One region of the Paenibacillus sp. IHB B 3415 genome, then DNA from elsewhere that is predicted to be linked to it. Evidence: riboswitches for the same ligand, from Rfam matches in the RefSeq annotation. Region 1 holds a riboswitch; each other region holds the start of a gene.
What was found. Region 1 has a riboswitch for cobalamin ahead of QW71_RS21190 (energy-coupling factor ABC transporter permease). Riboswitches for the same ligand answer to the same signal wherever they lie in the genome.
Positions count from the first base shown of each region.

Region 2: it holds a riboswitch for cobalamin, as region 1 does, so the genes downstream of both, QW71_RS29080 (anaerobic ribonucleoside triphosphate reductase) here and QW71_RS21190 (energy-coupling factor ABC transporter permease) in region 1, are expected to answer to the same signal.
Region 3: it holds a riboswitch for cobalamin, as region 1 does, so the genes downstream of both, QW71_RS38240 (S-layer homology domain-containing protein) here and QW71_RS21190 (energy-coupling factor ABC transporter permease) in region 1, are expected to answer to the same signal.

Region 1 covers NZ_JUEI01000050.1:18,939-26,298, forward strand. The annotation lists gene QW71_RS21170 (alpha-N-arabinofuranosidase) at 1-166, shown strand, start outside; gene QW71_RS21175 (DUF6171 family protein) at 183-458, shown strand; gene QW71_RS21180 (transcriptional regulator) at 587-1,528, opposite strand; cobalamin riboswitch at 1,691-1,887, shown strand; gene QW71_RS21190 (energy-coupling factor ABC transporter permease) at 2,160-2,924, shown strand; gene QW71_RS21195 (energy-coupling factor ABC transporter substrate-binding protein) at 2,924-3,220, shown strand; gene cbiQ (cobalt ECF transporter T component CbiQ) at 3,217-4,005, shown strand; gene QW71_RS21205 (energy-coupling factor ABC transporter ATP-binding protein) at 4,265-5,110, shown strand; partial or broken gene cobJ (precorrin-3B C(17)-methyltransferase) at 5,140-6,819, shown strand; gene QW71_RS42260 (sirohydrochlorin chelatase) at 6,883-7,360, shown strand, end outside.
Region 2 covers NZ_JUEI01000080.1:13,788-21,147, reverse strand. The annotation lists gene QW71_RS29100 (zinc-binding dehydrogenase) at 1-178, shown strand, start outside; tRNA gene QW71_RS29095 (tRNA-Thr) at 243-314, opposite strand; gene QW71_RS29090 (sugar phosphate isomerase/epimerase) at 398-1,177, opposite strand; gene QW71_RS29085 (MTH1187 family thiamine-binding protein) at 1,228-1,536, opposite strand; cobalamin riboswitch at 1,878-2,109, shown strand; gene QW71_RS29080 (anaerobic ribonucleoside triphosphate reductase) at 2,447-4,432, shown strand; gene nrdG (anaerobic ribonucleoside-triphosphate reductase activating protein) at 4,429-4,956, shown strand; gene ssuE (NADPH-dependent FMN reductase) at 5,085-5,639, opposite strand; gene serS (serine--tRNA ligase) at 6,047-7,324, shown strand.
Region 3 covers NZ_JUEI01000064.1:1,610-8,969, forward strand. The annotation lists gene QW71_RS38240 (S-layer homology domain-containing protein) at 1-2,118, opposite strand, end outside; cobalamin riboswitch at 2,311-2,500, opposite strand; gene QW71_RS25545 (hypothetical protein) at 3,017-3,334, opposite strand; gene QW71_RS41870 (hypothetical protein) at 3,279-6,299, opposite strand; gene QW71_RS25555 (hypothetical protein) at 6,296-7,360, opposite strand, start outside.

The sequences.
Region 1 (7,360 bases):
CGGCACTACACTTGCGGGGTCTTCCATCGATGCCCACAATACCTTCGAGCAGCCGGAAGCGGTAGTACCGCAGCCGTTCACCGCCTTCCAGCTTGAAGGCGACACGCTTACGGTTGAACTGCCGCCAATGTCGGTGACAGTACTGGCAATTACTCCGGGAGCTTAACGAGAAGGAGCACAGCATGACTACAACCTCAGCGTGCAAGGGATGCCGGGAAGATTACAAGGTGACGGAAGCGCAGATTGCCCGGATTCTCGCCTCCTCCATGTTCAATCCGGATAATACAGCCCCGGACGAAGTCTATGCCGAGCGGGTTGCCCTATGCGGAGCTTGTCCCAAGCTGCAGGATGGCGTAACCTGCATTGCCTGCGGCTGTATTATACCGGTTGTGGCCCGGCTGAAGGCACGCGGATGTCCGCTGCCGGGCGGCGGCCTGTGGCAGCCGGTGACTGATTAAACTGCAAAGCTGCCCTGCAATACACCCGTAACCACAACAGCGGCAGCGGGAGACCTGAGCTTAAGGTCTCCCAGCGGGAGACCTGAGCTTAAGGTCTCCCGCTGCCGCTGTTTGCTGTCCAGTCCTGGTCATTCCGTCCGGCTGGCACTTGCCGAAGCTTCAACAGCATCCGTATAAAAGAGCTCAAAGACCAGATCCTCGTTGTAGTTGCCAAACCCCTTGCCGAATAAGGTAAGGCCGCCGATATGCTCCGCATCCTCTTCCACTGAGACCTTGAACGTCCACTGCTTATCACGGATACCGACCTGCTCCAGCGTAACCTCTGACAGCTTCTGACCGTCCATGAACGTGCCCGCCGGAGTAATCCGCAGCTGCTTAAGCAGTCCATACTGGTTGGTGAGTGCAGGCCACCAGGCAGGAGTGTATTTGCCCGGGCTGTCCCCGTAGTCGCCGGGGCTGGTCCAGAAGCCGAGCCGCTGCCCGTTCAGTGTGAAGGTGATGTCGGAGGGCCAGTTATTATTGATGGACGGGGCTTCGGAGGCAATCTCCATCGTGATGACCAGCTCCTCAGGCTTCTGGCTGGACAGCAGGAAGTTCGGGATTTTATATTCCACGAATCCTTTGCCGAACCACAGGATGCCTGCATTCACCCGCTCCTGATCCCAGAAATACCGCGGATCGTCAAAGTTGCCGATTACCCGCTCGGTTGTAGATAATCCGCAGGTCGGTTCAATCTGGAAATCAGAGTAGTGGCCCACGGGAATTTCCTTACGGTAGCCTCTGCGCTGTGTTCTGGCTTGTCCGGGGAAAATAATCTCAGCACTCTCGGCGGCCAGTGTACAAATCTTCTGCAGTCCGCTGCGTCCGGGAGCCATGTGGCTGCGGATCAGCCCGGCAGCTTCCAGCTTGCGCACATGCATCGTCATAATGGCACTGCTGAGCTTCAGCGCCCCGGCCAGTTCCTTGACGTTCATCGGCTGTTCGGACAGGAGCCGCAGCATCTGCAGGCGCACAGCGCTGGATAACGCTTCGTACACGGGTAAAGATTGTTCGGTTAGATCAAGTTTCATGCGCTGCCTCCACGTTCAGGTTATATAGTTAATAATTATATTACTCAAATGATATTCTTACAAGCAAATGAACGCTGCCTTACAAGCAAATGAATACTGCGCCTCGCAGCCGCTCCAATTTTATCACAGACATGCAGAGCCTGTTCCGCTATGATGTAGGATGGATTAGCGATGTAACAAGGTGCTCTTGCCGGATCAGGCAAGGGATAACAGGGAATCGGGTGCAAGTCCCGAGCGGTCCCGCCACTGTAAGGAAGAGCTGAACTTCAAGATGTCACTTGGGGAGAACCCCGGGGAAGACGAAGGATAAAGCGCCCGTATTCCAAGCCAGGAGACCTACCTTGATTACGCACACCACGACTCTACGCGGATAGGAGCGGTGTACGGATAGGTTAATGAGATGAAGCGATGTGCCTGCAGGACCGGAGGGAATCTTGAAGATCAAGATCAGAGCCGGTTCAATGTTATGCAGACACAGCGTTGAGCGGCCCATGCGGAGCGACCGGGTGCAGAACCCCTTGTTGGCGCACGGCAGTGCTCTCTATCGAATCATACCTGCGTACATACACTCCCACCCTGAAGGGCGGGAGTTTTTTGGTTTGCTATATTTAAGAAACTTGGAGGCTGACAAATGAAGAAACGCGGATTTTGGAGTTTTGCGGCGCTGATTGCCGGATTTACAGTGTACTTTATGCTGAATGAACCGGGAACGGCCCAGGCTATGCACATTATGGAAGGGTTTCTGCCGGTAGGCTGGGCCGTGTTCTGGTGGGTGGCGTTCTTACCGTTCTTTGTGCTCGGGATTATCAGGCTTAGATCGATGACCAAGGAGAATCCGGAGCTGAAGCTGCTGCTCGGTCTGGCAGGGGCGTTCACGTTCGTTCTATCGGCGCTCAAAATGCCTTCCGTTACCGGAAGCAGCTCTCATCCTACGGGTACAGGGCTTGGTGCTGTAATGCTGGGGCCGCTGCCGATGGGCGTGATCGGCTCGATTGTGCTGTTGTTTCAGGCGCTGCTTCTGGCGCACGGGGGAATCACTACGCTGGGGGCGAATGCGTTCTCGATGGCGGTCGCGGGGCCTTTTGCCGGATATGCAGTCTATAAGCTGATGATGAAGCTGCCGGACCGCGAGAAGCTGGCCTTATTCTGTGCGGCGGCGGTTGCCGATCTGATGACTTATGTAGTGACTTCCTTTCAGCTTGCGGTGGCTTTTCCGGCTGCGGATGGCGGAGTCCTGGCCTCTTTTCTCAAATTCGGGGGGATCTTTGCCGTAACTCAGATTCCGCTGGCCATCAGCGAAGGGCTGCTGACCGTATTATTGTGGAACTGGCTGAAATCGTACAGTCCAAATGAAATGTCGCTCCTGAAACGCAAGGTCAAAGGGGGAAATGCATAATGAGCAATAAATGGAAAAATGGGTTGATGCTGCTGGCCGTTGTCCTGTTGTGTGTGCTGCCGTTACTGTTCGTGGAAGGGGAATTCGGCGGGGCCGATGATGCTGCCGAGGGTGTGATCACGGAGATTAACCCCGAATATGAACCCTGGTTCAAGCCGCTGACCGAGCTTCCGGGTGAGACGGAGAGTATGCTGTTCGCATTACAGGCGGCGATTGGCGCCGGGGTGATCGGATATTCACTGGGGCTGCTGAAAGGGAAACAAGGCCAGGCGAAGCAGAACAGCATCAGCAAGTGATCAGACGAATTGATGTCCTTTCTTATAATAATGCCTTGAGGCAGCTGTCTCCCATGTGGAAAAGCTCGTTCGCGGCACTGATGTTCCTGCTCTCCTATACAGTGCATCCGGTGCTGCAGCTTGTGATTACGCTGTGGATGATGTCCTGGTGCATCCTGCATGCCAAAATTCCCTATCGCGCCTATGGGCTGCTGTTTGGTACGGCGCTGCTGTTTTATTGCCTTAGTGTCCCGGCGCTGCTCGTGGAATTCGGCCACCCCGCTGCCGGGGAAGCTGGCGTATTCCGGATTTCGGGGCAGCCTCTTCCGGTGTATATCACAGCAGCTGGACTAGAGCGGGCCGCTGAATTGCTGGTTAGGGTCTCGGCCTGCACGAGCTGCTTCTTCTTCCTGATGTTCACCACACCGTTCAGTGAGCTGCTGCAAGTGCTCCGCAGGCTGCGTATGCCGCAGATTGTGCTGGAGCTGATGCTGATCATGTACCGCTTCCTGTTCCTGCTGAATGATGCAGCGCACGGGCTGATGCTGGCCCGGAGACTGCGCGGCGGCCGCAGAGGGTACAAGGCCAGGCTGCGGGAGACTGCGGCCATGGCCGCGGCCCTCTTCGGCAATACGATGCACCGTTATTACGGATTGTCGCAGGGGCTGCTGACCCGCGGGTTCACGGGGGAGATCATTCTGCCGCCGTATACCGCGCGGCCTGTGCCGCGGCGTTATGCGGTCCGGGCGTATGCCGGGATCGCTGTGCTGGCGCTGGCGCAGCTTTGGCTGTGGCTGAGGGGTTGAATTTAAGATTTTAGTGCAAGAAATCTGCTGGCTTTTTTGAAATCATGCCCAAAATACAACAATTTCCTCGGAATATCGGATGTATTCCATGATTGTTGTACAAAAGGCAGCATTTCTCTTCATTTAGTTGGCTTTGAGGGAAGATTGTTGTATTTCATACAACAATCCTCCCGAAGGCCGGTGTATCTAGGTATCAAAGCTGTAAAACATACAACATTTATCCGTTTCGATTTGCCAAATCACATTAGAGGAGTACGCCATGGACATGGAATATAGTCTGGCTTTTGACGGGGTGGTGTTTCATTACCCGGATACGAAGGAAGCCGCGCTGCGTGAACTAACCGTCTCCATTCCCAAAGGCCGCAAAACGGCGGTGCTCGGCCACAATGGTTCGGGCAAATCGACCCTGTTCCTGCATGCTGTCGGCATTCTGCGTCCGCAGCGTGGTACGGTTCAGCAGGGAGGCAGGACATTGTCCTATGCCAAAAAAGAGCTGGCTGCGCTGCGGAGCAGTGTGGGCCTTGTTTTTCAGGACCCGGAGCAGCAGCTCATATTGAGCACGCCTCTGGAGGATGTGTCCTTCGGGCTGCGGGGAACGGGGATGGACGAAGCCGCAATAGCTGAGCGCTGCCGCAGCGTTATGGAACTGCTGAACCTGACGGAGTTGAGTGACAAACCGGTTCACCAGCTTAGCCTGGGGCAGAAAAAACGCACCGCACTCGCCGGAGTAATGGCGATGGAGCCGGAGCTGATCCTGCTGGATGAGCCGACCTCGTATCTGGACCCGTTATCCGAGACACAGATGCTGCAGGGTCTTGATCTTATACATGAAAAAGGCACAACCGTAGTTATGGCTACGCATGATATGAACTTGGCGTACCGCTGGGCGGACTGGATTATCGTACTGGATCAGGGGAGGTGCCGGGCTGAGGGGACGCCGGAGGAGATTTTTGCCGGGGCGGAAGAATTGCAGGCCATCGGCCTCGGTCTGCCGCTGCTGGCCGACTTGTGGTACAGCCTGCCTGCACGGCACACCGCCGGCCAGCCAGCCCCCCGCACGGCGGGAGATTTCAAAGCTGTACTAAACAGGCTGCTGAATAGTTAATACAGGTATTCATGAACGGGGGAAGAAGGATGAAGAAACAAGGCAAGCTGCTGATTATCGGCTTCGGTCCCGGAGCGCTGGAGCATATTACCGACCGGGCGCTGGCTGCTCTCGAAGAGAGTGAGGCTGTAATCGGCTATAACAGTTATGTCGACCTGATCAAACCGCTGCTGCGGCATCAAGAGATTGTCGGCACCGGTATGACCGAAGAGGTCAGCCGGGCGCAGGAGGCCGTCCGCCGAGCCGAGGACGGCCAGACCATTGCCGTAATATCCAGCGGCGATGCCGGTGTATACGGCATGGCGGGTCTGGTCTACGAGGTGCTGATTGAACGGGGCTGGAACCGGGCTGACGGAGTAGAGGTCGAGGTGATCCCCGGAATATCGGCGATCCAGTCCTGTTCTTCCCTGCTGGGAGCGCCGATCATGCATGATTCCTGCACAATCAGCCTCAGCGATCATCTTACCCCGTGGGAGAGCATTGCCGCGCGTGTAGAAGCGGCGGGCGCTGCGGATTTCGTGATCGCCTTCTATAACCCTCGCAGCGGCAAGCGGACGCGCCAGATTGAAGAAGCACGCAATATCCTGCTGCGTTATCGTGATCCTTCCACGCCGGTCGGCATTGTCAAAAGCGCCTACCGTGACCGTCAGCAGACGATCGTCACTACGCTGCAGGAGATGCTGGAGCATGAGATCGGCATGCTCTCTACGGTTGTCGTCGGCAACTCGGCGACGGTGGTCTACGAGGGTCTAATGGTTACGCCGCGCGGATACGAGCGCAAGTACAATCTTGGCGCGCAGACGCAGGCGCTGAAACCGCATGAGCGGCTGCGCACTGCGGCCGAGCCTTGGTCGCTGGCTGCGGCGGAGAGTGTGGCTGCTGAGGCGGGACGGTCTGAAGGGGCAGCGGTGGAGAGTGTGGCTGCTGAGGCGGGACGGATAGATGGAGCAGTGACACCGGGTGCAGCTGCCGGTGAAACCGGACGGGTAGAGCGATTGGTGTCAGAGAGTATGGCTCCAACTGACGGGGGACGGACGGAGGAGGCTGCGGCGCTAAGCCTGGCAGCGTCTGCGCGTATGGAGCAGCTACGCCGTCCTGCCGTTCAGCTGGCGGAACACGCTGATGAAACCTTCGAGCTGGAGGTTTCTCCTGTCATCGGCAGCCGCAGATTCAGCGGTATCCAGATGAAGCTGCTGGCGGAGCTGGCAGGCGATGAGGGGCAGCTGATCTATACGAAGGACGGACATTTTCTGCTGCGCAGCCATCCGGGGGACCGTGCTGAGGTGGCGGCTAAGCTTACAGAGGCAGAACTGAGCGTTAGTATACCCGGTGATTATGTGAAAGTAAAAACCTGCGGGTTCTGTGAATTGCGGCGTAGCGGCGCTTTAAGCGCGGCGGTCCGCCTGCATACCCTGCTGCACGGACTTGCTGTACCCAAAGAGCTGCATATCAGCGTGGCGGGCTGCGGCATGGCCTGCAGCTCAGCTGTTCTGGATGATATCGGGCTGGTTCTTTCGCGGGGCAGCTATGAGCTCTATCTGGGCGGCAAGAAGTCGGGCCGGGGAGCACATGCCGGCACACTCGTCCGCGAAGGTATGAATGAAGATGAAGCCGTGGCTGCTGTAGCAGCGGCAGTGGAGCATTATACTGCGCAAGGCCGGGAGAAGGAGCGGTTTCATGCTTTTTATGAACGGATGGGCAGTATTGAAGAACAGGTGAACAGCACTGCAGGAAGTATAGATAATAATGACAGCATAGAGGGAGCACGCATGATGAGAACCGTATTACTGGTTGGACACGGTAGCCGGATTCAAGCGGGAAATGATGAGCTGCTGCAGTTCACCAGCCAGCTTGCCGTCCGCAAGCCGGAGCTTAAGTTTGAGACCTGCTTCATAGAGCTAGCCTCACCTTCAATCGCGGGCGGAATTGCCAAATGTGTGGAGGATGGCGCGACGCAAATTTATATTGTGCCGATTATATTGTTCGCGGCGGGCCATTCCAAGCTGGATATTCCGATGGCGATCGATGAAGCCAAGCTGAAGCATCCGGGGGTGGAGTTTGTATACGGGCGTCCGTTGGGTGTTCAGGAGCGGGCTGTCGATATTGTGTTGGACCGGATACGGGAAGCTGAATCGCTTTCTGCTTCTGTGAAACACAGTAATGAAGCTGAATCGCTTGCCGTTTCTATGGATCACAGTAATGAAGCCGGAGCTGCAGACTTGAGTTTGCAGGAAGCCCAAGCCCGTACAA
Region 2 (7,360 bases), on a different contig from region 1:
AGAAGAAGTCAGCCGTTACTCCGTAGCCGACGATCTCAAACTGCTGGCCAGCCTCCTCTCAACAGGCCAATTAACACCCCTCATTGAAGTGGAAGCGTCATGGGAGAAGATAGCGGAGGTATCCGAGGCGCTGCTGGAACGCAGATATTCCGGTAAGGCCGTGCTGTTAATCGATTAGCTGATATATAAAAAGCGCGGCCTCCGAAACTCCCGGAGGCCGCGCTGCATATTAATTCTAAGAATGCTGGTGAAGGGAATTGAACCCCCGGCCTACGCATTACGAGTGCGTTGCTCTACCCCTGAGCTACACCAGCTTAAAGGATTGCCCGCCTGCCAAACAAAAAATATTATAACTCTTTCAGCAGAAAACGCAACCCTTTTTGACTATTACCTCTTCCTATCCCTGCATAAGCCCCAGCCCGCGGAAATATTCCAGTGCCTCCTTAGCACTCTCCAGCGAAGACACGGCGTAAGCCTCTTGCTCTACTATATAGTACAGAATCCCGCTCTTCTCTGCCGCCTCAAAGACACTCTGGAAATCAACCTGCCCTTTCCCGAGATCAGTCTCTTCATTATTTGCCCCGAAATCCTTAATGTGAACCAGCGGAACACGGCCGGCATAACGGGAGACATAGTCAATGGGACGTGCTCCGCCCCTGTGTACCCAGCCCAGATCGAACTCTGCAAACATATGGTCCGCAGGAATCTGCCCCAGCCATATATCGATGACTGCTTTGCCGTCTACCTCCGCAAATTCATAATCATGGTTGTGATACCCGTACTGCAGGCCTGCTGCACGGACCATCGCGGAGGCCTTCTCCAGGAAGGGAATCACCGCCGTCACATCTTCCATCGAGGGGTTCTGCGGAAGCGGTGCCGAAGGGGTGATCATATATTGTAAACCAAGTTCCTTCGCATATTCAATTTCTTTGGCTAACGCCCGTTCCATGTTATCCAGACTGCTGAAATCCAGGCCCACATGCGCCGAAGGCGCAGCAAGACCCAACCGGTCCAATGTACGGCGCAGTTCTCCTGCAGACACGCCGAAATAACCGGCAAATTCCACCGCCTGATATCCCATCTCCGCAACTTTGCCCAGTGTACCCAGGAAATCGCGCTCTGTCTGGTCACGCAGTGTGTACATTTGAATCCCGACCTGCTGTGAGGCTTTGGCCATGAAAGATCCGCTCCTTATAGGTTGAATCTGATTACAACTACAGGTGTTCCTTACTCTCCTTGCAGCTTGCGTTCCACGGATTCCAGCTTACTGCGGCTCGTAGAAGGCTTGTCACGACGGTCATCAATCTTAAGCGAGGTGGAAACCCGCTGTGTTCCTGACGTAAACGGCGACTCATGCAGCGCTTCTACCGCAGCAAGAATCCGTGCAACCGGTCCTTCAATAATAGTCCCCATCGAAGTAAGCTCATAGGTAATCCCCTCCACGGTCTGCAGCACACGCTGCATATCGGCCACATAGCTGCTGAGACTGGTACTGCCAGTGCCAATCGGAATAACGGTCACTTCGCCAATCGCCATTGTGAAATCCCTCCTGCAAGTTTGATGAGTCTGCTCTATCCTTACTCCTTAATTGTAACCCTTCAGTGCCCCTCCCACAAATACCCATAGACGCCCCCTCTCTATTACTATCTCCCTCGTAAAATTACCAGGATTAGACGCACTCTATTTATGGAGTCTTTGTGGCATCTTTTGGGACAATTTATGACTCATTTAAGGCCATATCCACAGGAAAGTTGTGGATTACCTGTGGACTAACTGTGGATCATCTGTGAGTAAACCTGCGGAACCCGCTCCCCGCGCGGATTCGCAAAAAAATGTTTACAAACACAATATATTGAGTTACTTTTATTTAACAACAACAAAATATAGTAGAAACAGGTGTTTCGCCCTCTTGCTAGGGTTGAAGCTTAATAGGGAAACACGGTGCAAATCCGCTGCGGTCCCGCCACTGTAACCGGATGTTCCAGCCGCCAGACGCCGCTGGAGCAGCATCCTCCGACAATAAGCCACTAAGGGGCTGCGAGGCCCCTCGGGAAGGCGCCGGAGGGCATACCGGAAGCCAGGAGACCTGCCTGTTTCTGTGGCACCGGTTAGACTCCTGCGAGGAACAGGCGAGGTGCCCGCATGCGGCCTGCACGAGCAGAGTTAGCCTTTCCGTTAATCGGGCCAGAGGCTGCCGATACCTGAGGACGATAGAGTATCGTCCTAAGGTATCGGCTTCTGCGGAAGGTACAAGAACAGGTTCCAGAACAGGACAAGCCCTGTACCCGTTCGTATTTTCCACATAGACCACCGGCAAATTTCCGCTGTTTCGGATATTTGCAATACGCATTCGGGCATTTCCCGCCTCCCGGCTGGAGATGCCTTTTTACTGATGTCATGGAGCACACGCTTCACGCTTACGATACCGAGAGGAGAGAGCTATACAATGACGCTGCTGGAGAAACGATATAACGAAGGACAAGCTGCACAGGAAGTTCTTTTGGAAGAAGTTATTCATTTGGGACGGGATATTATCGACAGCCGGGATTTGGATCTGCTGCGCGAGAACGCCAACTTGAACGGGGAGAGCTTCTCCGGCAAGATGAGCAAATTCGGCAGTGAATATTCCAAGTGGTACGCACGCAATTTCACGATGCCGCCACAGCTCGTGCAGGCTATTGAAGATAATGTTGTATATGTACACGACCTGGATCAATATGCCATTGGAACAACCAACTGCATCTTCATCCCGTTTGAACGTCTGCTCCGCGAAGGCTTCAATACCGGCAACGGCAGCGTCCGCCCTCCGAATTCGATTATGACGGCTATGTCGCTGGTGGCGATTATTTTCCAGTCCCAGCAGAATGCCCAGTACGGCGGCGTATCCGCCAACAAGCTGGATTACGATCTCGCGCCTTATGTCACTAAATCCTTCGCTAAGCTGTTCCGCAAAGGAATGGAATATTTCGAGGAAGGTACAGCCGGCGAAGCGCTCGGCGAGGTCACTATGACCCGCAGCGATCTGGAAGAGAAGTATCCGCGCGCCTTCCGTTTCGCCCTGAAAGAGACAGAAATTGAAACACTTCAGGCTGCGGAGAGCATGGTACATAACCTGAATACCATGTCCAGCCGCTCAGGCGGCCAGATTCCTTTTACCAGTATCAACTACGGAACCTGCACCTCTCCGGAGGGCCAGCTGGTGATTAGCTCCCTCTTAACTGCTACGATGAACGGACTTGGCAGCGGAGAAACACCGGTGTTCCCGATTCAGATCTTCAAATGCAAACAGGGTGTCAACCAGCAGCCTGGTGATCCTAACTATGAGCTGTTCGTGAAAGCGGCAGAGTGCTCTGCACGCCGACTGTATCCGAACTTCGCCAATCTGGATGCTCCGCTGAATATGCAGTACTACGATCCAACCGATCCGGATACTGAATTTGCTACGATGGGCTGCCGGACACGTGTTCTGGGCGACCGCTTCGGACGCAATCACTGCTCTGGTAAAGGCAACCTTTCATTCAATACGCTTAACCTTGTACGCCTAGGACTGGCTTACGGCACAGTAACCGGCCGCCGCCTTGCCGCTGACGAGGAAGGCTTCTTCGAAGATCTTAATCATTATATGGACGTTGCACTGGACGGCCTGCTGCACCGGTTCCGCATTCAGGCTTCCCAGAAAGCCAAAGCCTCCGATTTCATGATGCGTGAAGGCGTCTGGGAAGGCGGCGAGCAGCTTGCACCGGAAGACAGCGTAGGTGAACTGCTGAAGCACGGCAGCCTGTCCCTTGGTTTCATCGGTATGGCCGAGTGCATGAAGGCTATGTACGGCAAACACCATGGCGAAGATATGGAGGTCCATGCCAAGGCAGTGGCTATTGTCCGCCACATGCGTGAATACTGCGACCGCAAGAGCGAAGAGCTGGATCTGAACATTACTCTATTCGCCACGCCTGCCGAAGGTCTCTCCGGCAAGTTCACCAAGATAGACCGCAAGGTTCTCGGTTCCATCCCGGGTGTAACGGACCGGGAATACTATACGAATTCATTCCACATTCCGGTCTATTACGACCTGAGCGCAGCCAAGAAGATCAGCCTGGAAGCTCCATTCCATGAATATTGCAACGCCGGAGCGATCTCTTATGTAGAGCTGAACGGCAACGCCCGCAGCAACCCTGCAGCATTCGTCAAAATCATCAAATACGCGCTGGAGCAGGACATCAGCTATTTCAGCATTAACCACCCGATTGACCGCTGCTCCGGCTGCGGCCACGAAGGTGTGATCGGCACGAATTGCCCATCCTGCGGCGCTCATGAAGATACAACGCATATCCGCCGGCTGCGCCGGGTAACCGGATATCTGACCGGCGACTATCAGACCCGCTTCAATGCCGCCAAGCAAGCCGAAGTACGTGACCGCGTTAAGCATCTATGAACATCTGCGGATATTATCCGGAGTCGATCAATGAAGGAGAGGGATTGCGGGCGGTCCTCTTCTTCAGCGGATGCCGCCACCGCTGCCCCGGATGCTTCAACCCGAAGACCTGGAACTTCAATTATGGAGAGGTCTTCACTCCGGAGCGCAGGCGCGAGATTATCACCGAGATAGCAGATAATCCGCTGCTGGACGGCTTGACTCTGGCAGGCGGGGACCCTTTTTTCTCGGCAGAGGGAGCGGCTGACTTCATCCATGAGCTCCGCGCCGAGCTGCCGGGCTTCCCGGTCTGGATCTATACCGGTTATACGTACGAGGAGCTGACGGCTTCCCCCGGTTCTGCGGAATGGAAGCTGCTGGCCTTATGCCAGGTGGTGATCGACGGACGGTTTGTAGAGGAACTCAAAGACCTGACCCTCTCCTACCGGGGAAGCAGCAACCAGCGGATTATTGATATTCCGGCAAGTCTTGCCGGAGATACGGTTATACTTTGGGAGCCTGCGCTAAGCTTTCAAAGGGTATAAGCTCCCCAGGACATATACTTTCGTATATTTAAAAAGGGTACTAAACTACCGCATTCCGGTGGTTTAGTACCCTTTTATATTTCTCGGCAGGATATATCTTGACGCTGCCCTGACCATGATATAGCCGCTTAGAGCTCCGCTTTACGCGCCGCCTTATGTGCTGTCTCGTCCGCCAGCTCTTCCAGCACGCTGTTCAGCCGCAGCTTCAGTTCCTCGGCCAGCTCAACGACACCCTGGTCGTTGCGCACAGCCTGCGAGTCTACCGCGTAGACTCCGCCAAGAATGTGCCGGGCGCCCAGCACAGACAGCACCGGCTTCAGCGCATAGTCGATCGCGAGCAGATGGGCCAGGCTGCCGCCCATGAAGAGCGGCAGCACGATTTTGCCGGCCAGCCCTTTTTGCGGAACCAGGTCCAGGAAGGTCTTCAGCACTCCCGTATAGGAAGCTTTGTACACCGGACTGACGACGATCACCGCATCAGCTTCAGCCACCAGGCCATTCGCTTTGACGATGGCTTCGCTCTCAAACCTGGTATGAATCAGATCCTCCGCCGGAAGCTCCGCTACATTAATCCGTTCCACTTCAAACCCGCGTTCCCGCAGATCCCCCTCCGCATATTCAATCACCGCATTGATTCGGGATACCAGGGATGGCGTACCGTTTATTACCACTATTTTGGCCACTTCCGCACCTCTTCCGTCCGCTTTTATAAGATATGCCGGGCTGCTGTGCCGGACACAAATACTTTAAATTAGTAATAATCCTAGCAGAGTACAAGGAATATTGTCAAACCTCATTTGCACTTGCAACCCGGCTCTTCTCTGGTTATAATAAACGGCAAACCTATATCCCGACCAGGCCAATGACCGGCATCCAACCGCGAGGCGTCTGCGACCGGAGCACCTTCCTGTTCCCTAAGTTTACCGGGTTTCGCCCGTTACCGCGAAGACCAAAGAGGGCCTTATTCCGCGCTTTACAGCTATTTTACCGGAAATAAGGTCAACCTGGGTGGCACCGCGAGCTGACGCTCCTCGTCCCATGGATGAGGGCGTTTTTTGCATTTTTTTAACACAAAAGGAGCGGATGCGGCATGCTGGACATGAACTGGATCAGGGAGAATGAGGACATTGTACGGAAGACGGCGGAGTGGAAAAAGATAGCGTTCCCGCTTGCGGAACTGCTGGAATGGGATGACCGGCGGCGGGTAGCCCGCCGGGAAACCGAGCAGCGCCGGGCGGACCGGAACGCGCTGACCAAAGAGGTTGAGCGCCTGCTGCGCCAGGGCGACGCTGCAGGCGGAGAACAAGCGAAAGAGCAGGTGCGGGAGATCAACGCCCAGCTGACCACGCTGGAGGCGGAGTTGTTGGAGGCGGAGCGCCGCTGCGGCGAGCTGTTGCTGCTCGCGCCGAACCCCATATCGGCCGATACGCCGATCGGGCCGGATGACAGCGCGAATGTAGAGCTGCGACGGCATGGCGCGCCGCCGGCGTTCGGCTTCAGCGCACGTGACCATGTCGAGCTCGGAGAGCTGCACGGCATCCTAGACATCCCGCGCGGCGTCAAAGCCGGCGGACCCCGCAGCTATGTGCTGAAGGGGGCCGGACTGCTCCTGCATCTGGCCGTACAGCGGCTGGCGCTGGATGTGCTGATGCAGCGTGGCTTCACCGTGATGGATGTGCCGGTAATCGTCCGGCCGGAGGCCTTGGAGCGGACCGGGTTCTTCCCCGGCGGCATGGATCAGACCTATGAGCTGACGGGAGAAAAGCGCTGGCTGGCCGGCACCTCGGAGGTTTCGCTGGTCTCGCTCTACAGCGATGAGACGCTTGAGCTTGAGCAGCCGCTGCGGCTGGCCGGTATGTCGGCCTGCTTCCGCCGTGAGGTAGGCTCAGCAGGCCGCGATGTACGCGGGCTGTACCGTGTGCACCAGTTCTCGAAGATCGAACAGGTGGTAATGTGCCGGAACGATCCCGGAGAGTCGGAGCAGATGCTGCAGGAGATTCTCGGCAATGCCGAGCATATTCTCCAGCTGCTGGAGCTGCCTTACCGGGTAGTGGCCGTCTGCAGCGGCGACATGGCGATGAAGACACATAAGCAATATGACATTGAGACCTGGATGCCCAGCAGGGAAGCCTTCGGTGAGACCCACTCGGCCTCGAATCTGCTCGACTTCCAAGCCCGCCGCTCAGGTATCCGCTACCGCGATGAAGACGGGCGGCTGCAGTACTGCCATACCCTGAACAACACGGCGGTAGCTACGCCGCGCATTCTGATTCCATTGCTGGAGAATCATCAGCAGGAAGATGGATCGGTCTATATTCCGCAGGCACTGCGGCCTTATATGGGCGGCAAGGATAAGCTGATGTTATAGAAACAAGTGGAAACGGCTTTGCCGTCCTTCAATGGG
Region 3 (7,360 bases), on a different contig from region 1:
TTCGCCGCCGGTACCGCTCATAATTCCAAGTCCGGTTACAGTACGTACCGCTGTTAATGCGTAGGCGCTGATCTGGTCTTCATCGGTGAATTTGCCGGTTCCGGCTGCTGCCGAAGCTTCGTCCAGCTTCAAGGCTCTCACGATCATTACAGCCATATCCTGGCGGGTAACGGGGCCGTCCGGTTTGAAGGCTGTACCTGTTACTCCGCTGACAATTCCCAGTTCCTTCGCTTTGTTCACTGCTCCATAATACCACGCATCCGCCTTAACATCACTGAAACTCTGGGCTGACGATGCCGCAGACGGCTCGTTGCCGGTCAATCTAAGCAGCAGTGCCGCAAATTCAGCCCGGCTAATATTCTTCTTCGGCGCGAACACGAGGCTGCTCTCACTGACACCGCCCATCAGCTTGCGGTCATAGGCCGTATACACTGACTCCAGCGCCCAAGGCGAGATTGACTTCACATCAGTAAAAGCAGCACGGTCAGCCGCAGCAGAAGCCACGGTCAGCGGCTGCGAATAGCGGACTACCGCAGGTGTGCTGTCTTTGAGATATCCGGTAACGGTAATCGTATATTTATTCGCTGGCAGGCCGCCGGCAACAACAGCTGAACCCGCAGCATCTGTAACAGCAGTTTTACCGCCGATGGATACCTGAACCCCTGCGGCCGGTGAGGATACCGGGTCGGAAGTGAAGGTCGCTTCATTCCATACCCACTGCTTTTGAGTTACTTTTACAGTGATATCTTGTCCAGGCTGCGGCTGTGCAGGGGAGACCGTCACGGACTCTACCACCTGTGTATTATCCCCGCCATAATAGACAAGCACCCGGTCATTCTCCGCAAGAAGGAAATCACCCATGCCTACACTTGGATAGATCCACGCTCCACCGCGTGCTACAACATACATCCATCCGTCATAGCCGCCAAAAGCACCCGCCGTCACGCCGCCGATTCCCGTCACATAATTGCCAGCTTCATTGACCAGGGCCACCTTCTTCGCCGCTGCTGCCTTCTCCAGTGCTTGAAGTACATTTCCCGCATATACAGTGCCTTCTGCCAGGGTTCCGTTAGGGCCCTCAATGGCAACGGACACACTAACCTGAGGACTCTTCACAGGTGAATTGCTAAGGTCATAGAGCTTGCTGCCTGTGCTGAAAAGCTTGTAAGCCACCAATGCTTCCAGCGCCTGCTCTGTCGAGAGCTGATTGTAGCTTCCCCCCGCTGTATGAGCGAACCCGCCATCTGCTGCACTATAGCTAAGAAGCTTACTGACAAGGTTTACATTGCCTACGGTATACTCCGCCCCTGCCGGGTCAAGGCCAAAGGAGGACAGACCAATAATGGCTTGAGCGACACTCTCGCTGCTGTCACCATAGCCGCCGTTCTTGTCCTGTGCGGTCGCCAGCCAGGCTGCCGCCCGCTGTCCCGCGGTATTGGCTGCCGGATCAGCCTTATGTCCTGCCAGCACAGTAAGCACCATCGCCGTCATGTCCGGGTCACTTGCTCCCGTAGTCAGGGTGAAGCCGCCGTCTGTGTTCTGCTTGGACAGAATCTCAGCCAGCAGTTTCGCCGGTGTCCATTTCGCATTGTCAGGCATAGTATACGTTCCGGAATCAAGCGCCAGCAGTACATAGGCTGCGTTGTTCAGCGTCTGGCCGGTAATTTTATCGTTATTGTAGAGCTTCTCAATCAGGTTGTAGCCGGCGACATCCGCCGGATTCCCGCCAAGCGCCCTAACCGCAAGCGTAATCCGCGCATAATCCGTAGCTCTGGCGTAAACACCCTTTGCTGCGGCTACTTTACTCTCAAGCGCCTTTAAATAACTATCCGGAACCTTGTAGCCCGCCTGCGCGAGGCCGATGGCCTGCCAGTCGGACTGGACTCCGGCCTTCAGCACAAACTCCGAAGTGGCATAGACTGCCTCAGCTACGCTAACTGCTGTGCCTGCCGGTAGAGCCGAGGCCGTATTCGCGGTATTCGCACTCAACTGGGCTGATGCGGTATCACTCTCTGCAAAAGCCTGTCCTGCCGGAGCCACGGATGCTCCCAGAACCGCGAACATCATGACAACGATCAGACCCAGCCGGATAAATTTGGATGATAGATTGTTCTTCATTGCTTGACCTCTTTCTGTGAATAGAATGGTATAGATGAATCCTGCGTCCTCCGCTGATGCGGGTGCAACATAAAGACCGCCCTGTACAGGGCGGCCGGGGAAGGATACAATACATGCGGCTGAAAAGAAGTTTCCCTACACACAGCCCCTGCTTATATTTGCACCTGTTCCGCATTCTTACCCCCGAAGAATAGAAACAACAACGAAAAAGGCAGGTCTCCTGGCTTAAGCTTCATTGCTTCCCCCGCCTTCCCATCCTATTATCAGACAGTGGCTTCTCAGGAGTCGCTCCGCATTTACAGTGGCGGGACCGCACCGGACTTGCACCGGACTTCCCTTTTAAGCAGATTACAATCGTAGAACCGGCATGGCTATCTGCTAAATGACAGCGCCTGTTTCTACGGAAATCCGCACCTTTTTCCAAAGCTTATTAAATTTTAATATTCACAAACAATCATATCTACTATTCCCCTGTATGTCTATAGACAAGCTGTTTCAATTATATGCAGCCCTGCCCCTTCCGCACAAAAAATCCTGAACAACACTCGCCGCATTCTCCCGGCATATCGTGCTGTTCAGGACTTAAATAGTGATTCTTCCGCTTCCGGCAAGAGCCGGCAGCGGGTTGATTGTATTATGTACAACAGAATGGGAATAAAAGGCGACCATAATGCATTCTGCTGTATTTAATACAATTGATTTTGGAATATAGCCCTTATAGGCTCTAAAATCCGGAATCTAATGTACCAAATACAATAGAACACATAATAGTGCTGATTAATCCGGATTTGAGTGTACAAAGTACAATGACCTCTCTGCCAACTTTGGCGGCAGCACCGTTGATGAAATGCCGGACTTCTCTTACATCCGGCTTCGCCCAATTCAGGCTCTCACTCAATCATTCCGCATCCGTGTCCGGGCTGGCGGAAGGAGTGGGGGCGGTGCCGGGTGTAGTCTCCGGAGTAGTGCTCGGAGTAGTGCTCGGGGCACTTCCCAGAATGCTCCCCGGACTAGCCTGTAGCTTCAGCGTATAGATTCCGGCGGTGATCACATCACCCGCGGCCAGCTTCGCGCCCGGCTCCAGCTCCACCGTCACTTCATATAAGCGCGCAGGTGTTCCTGCGCCCGATGAACCCGCCGCCGGGGAGGCTTCGGCTTCATCAGAGCCGTGTTCCTGCGCCCGATGAACCCGCCGCCGGGGAGGCTTCGGCTTCATCAGAGCCGCCGCTATTTCCAGCGGCCGCATCTCCATTCGCGCCGCCGTCAGTCCCCACGGCTCCCTCATCAGAGCCGCCGTCAGTCCCCACGGCTCCCTCATCAGAGCCGCCGTCATTTCCGGCGCCCGCTCCACCAGAGCCGCCGCTATTCCCAGCGGCCGCATCTCCGCCGCCGTCAGTCCCCACGGCTCCCTCACCAGAGCCGCCGTCAGTCCCGGCAGCCAGGCAACTGCTCGCAGTTGCTACAACCTTGTAAGTGTCCGCAACGTTATTACCGGACATCACAATGATCTCCGCCGGCTTGAAGTCGGAGCACTCCGCCGCAGCGGCAAAGCTGAACACCAGCTTGACGCCTGCTTCCCCGCCGCTTTCACCCCCGCCAGCACTCCCGGTGCCTTCCGTTCCGCCGCCTTCAGCTCCGCCAGCGTTCCCGGTACCTTCTGCTCCACCGTTTTCGGTCCCTGTGCCCGTCCCGGCACCTGCCACTCCGCTAGCCAGCCGTACAGAGACAGGGGCTTGCTCTTGCCCATCCGCATTCTTGATATCGCCCCGAATCGGGCTCACAGTCGGCTGCGGCGCAGCGGTATCCGCATCCGGCCGCAGCCAGCTGATAGCGATAATGGCAATGATCAGTACGATCCCAAGCACGCTGCCGGAGATCAGGATCTGAAATCGGCTGCGGCTGACCCACCGCGCCAGCGGCGAAGCCAGCTGGGAGCGGGCTTCATTGTAGACATTCTGCATGGCGGGCGTTGCGGCCGAGCTATAGCTTTTGCGGAAATCGCGGTTCTTGAACGCCTCACGGTCGTTCTTCAGGAAATACTTCAGCACCGCCCGCCGGTAATTCGGCCACAGCTTCTTGCTCGAGATGGTGAACAGCCGGTTATGCTGCGACCAGGCCAGGAAACGGTAGACCGTTTCCTTATCATTGCCCGCTTTGCGCGCCACCAGCTCCAGCAGCGCATCGTAATCAAGCGGACCGCCCTCACGTTCACTGCTGTGGTAGAAGGCCAGCGGCAGCCGTTCGAACGGCTCGATGCTCCGCGGCTCCTTCAGCCAGCGTCCTCCGAGCAGCTGTACATCATCCAGCTCCCGGGGAGACAGACCGGCGAAGATATCCTCGTCCGGCTTCTCCTCCCCGAACCAGCGGTACGCAGCGCGCAGCGCATTCGCTTTACGCTTAGCGATTGCATCCAGCGGCGGCTGCCAGTCCGCCGTATCCCGGTAGCGCAGGAAGGAAATCTCCAGCAGCTGCTCCATCGTCAGCTCGTCCAGCGAGATCCGGTTCAGCAGGAAGCGGTCGGCAACGGTTCCCAGCTCCTGCAGCAGTGACAGCGCTTCAGGATGTACACCGCCGCCTCTGCGGCGTTCTTTCTCCGCCTTCTGTACCGACTCATGAACCGATGCCACCGCCGCCACCGGATCATTGTCCCGCTGCAGCTTCTCCAGCAGATATTCCTTGACGGTATCGCGCACGAAAGCCTGCTGAAGCGCCTCCGGAAGGAAACGGCCCCAATGCGCCACGAACCGCAGAATATCCGCCGATTTCGGCGCGTCTGCCAGCCGGGATTCCATATAAGGCTCCAGCAGCGCTTTGCGGAATATAGGCTGGGCCAGCACTCTTTTGAAGAAGGCCGCACTAAGCTCATCGTTGCCCTCAATAATACCGTAAGCGGCAGCAAGCGCATCCTCACGTCCCGCCGACTGGCAGTTCAGCATCCCGTTGATGAAGTAATCCACAATTTTAACCCGGTAATTATGGCCCGGCAGCGCAAAATACTCCTTGAACCACTCCAGAATCTCCGGCGCCGGTATCCCTTTTTTGCGGATCAGATCATACTCCCGGTCGAACCGCTCCAGGAACATATCATTCAGCCGCATCCGGGATTCCAGCGCCCCCTCCGGCTTCAGATAGGACAGCAGGCCGCCGAGCACAGCGTTCTTGTTCCCTGTATATAAATCTTCATTGCCCTGCTCAATCTCATAAAAGACAGCCAGCTCATTGTAGAGTGCCAGCGACAGCTTGCGGTCCACACTCTCACCAAGCAGCAGGGAGTCGGCGAATCTGGCGAAATCTCTGAGGCTTCCGCCCGCCTGCCCCAGCGTCTTCCAGGCCAGGTCTGCATACGTCTGCCGGGACTCCCCGAAATCGGCATTCAGAATCCGCGCGCCTGCCAGATCAAAAATATAATCCTTCTCAATACTCCGGTCCCCCGGGCGCAGCGAGCCCTTCTCCACAAAGGTCAGGTGAATATATTTGCGGCTCTGCGGCTCTTTGGCATAAGTGATCACTCCCAGCCTGCGGCGGAAGTCATGCGGCAATGAAGCATAGAGGACCTCCGTCAGCTCCACCGCACGCTGCGACAACTCACTGATAGGCACATTCAGCGCCACATAGATCTTCTTCTTGCCGGCTACGGACAGCATGACCGCCTGCAGCAGGGCTTTGAACAGCTCTTCGGTGAACCCGAGGCTGCGAAGCACGGTCAGCGGGTCTGCCGACTCTTCACGGCCCCCCGCTGGAATGAACTCCAGCTCAGGCAGTGTTCCGCCCGGCTCCCCCTCATAACTCCGCGCAAAGCCGGCATGCAGCCATTCCCCGTACCCCTCAACAATCTCCTCCGAGCGGATAGGCGGCACCACGAAATTATGGGCGAAAAAGGCGCTCCGCTGCCCCGTGAAATCCGCCGCCAGATAGCGGCTGAGGCCAATCACTGTCTCATTGCTCTCCGTATGGAACAGGTGCAGCGCGTCAGGATACAGCTCCTCATCCTTCTCACCGCGTGCCGCGAGCTCCGCCGGAGCATCGTAGAGGCAGAAGGGATGCAGAATTTTTTTGACAAAATTATTGTCGAGACTCTCCGATTTCGCTACCGTATCGAATCCCTCTGTCGCCCGGTAAACGCCGCGGCGCTCGCGGGTATACATCTGCTGGGTGATCATGGACCCTGAAAATCTGTTCACGGCCCGTCGCTCCCCTCAATATAGTTCAGCTTGTGCAGCAGCCAGATAAACGGCTCGTCCACACGGATCGGACTGACGACACCCTCCACCTTCTGATTGACCGGATTGCTCCCCAGCGCAGATACCGCGAAGTAACCGGTGTTGGCAAAGTACACATCCATCGTGTCCTTGAACGGACGGTCGACCTTCTCGATAAAGCGGCGGATTTCACCGTCGATGTTGTGGAACTCGTCCAGATTCAGCGTTTTGCGGTGCACATAGTTGTTGAACACGTTGCTGTTGGACTTGATGTAATCGCCGTCCTCATCCTTGAGTGAGTGCAGCATGTCGCTTTTGGCCAGTACAATGGCCGTTGGAATATTGGTTTTGCTCTTCTCCTGATAAGCGATGAAGTCGCCGAACATCGTCAGCACCACATCGCGCGGCTCATCATACTGCGACACCCACTCGCCCGGACGGTCGCCGAAGTTGATGCGGATTTTCTCGCGGATGGAGCGGATCTGCAGCGGATCGACCATGAACAGAATGCCTGCGGAATTCTTGATATGCTGGCCGTGCAGGCCCAGATAGTCCTGATCGACCATCCCTTCACCGGCAACATCGAAGAACACCAGCGTCAGCGGGGGCTTGGATTCATCCTTGAACACGAACTGGAAAATGAACGGCTCCTGCATCTTCTCCTTCTGGGTAGAAGCGAGCAGATCTCCCCGCTCGAACAGCGGCTCTTCGTACAGGGTGCGGAATTTGCGGCTGATCTCGGCATTCAGCGGCATACAGGCCGCGTCAAAATGCCCCGCTGTCGTATGCTGCAGCGTATGGATCAGCGAAGTCATATACACGGACTTCCCTACCTGGGAAGCACCGATAATCGAGATAATATTGCTTGGCACCTTGCCGGCAGTTACAGGCAGCTCGTTATGGCAGGACGGACAGAGCCGTCTGCGGGTCAGCACGCCATAGCGGTCGGTGATTCCGGTCAGCACATGGTCCGTATAATGATGATATTCCTCAGGGATATCCGCCGGATTCAGAATCGCTTCCATATCGTCTACCGTATCCAG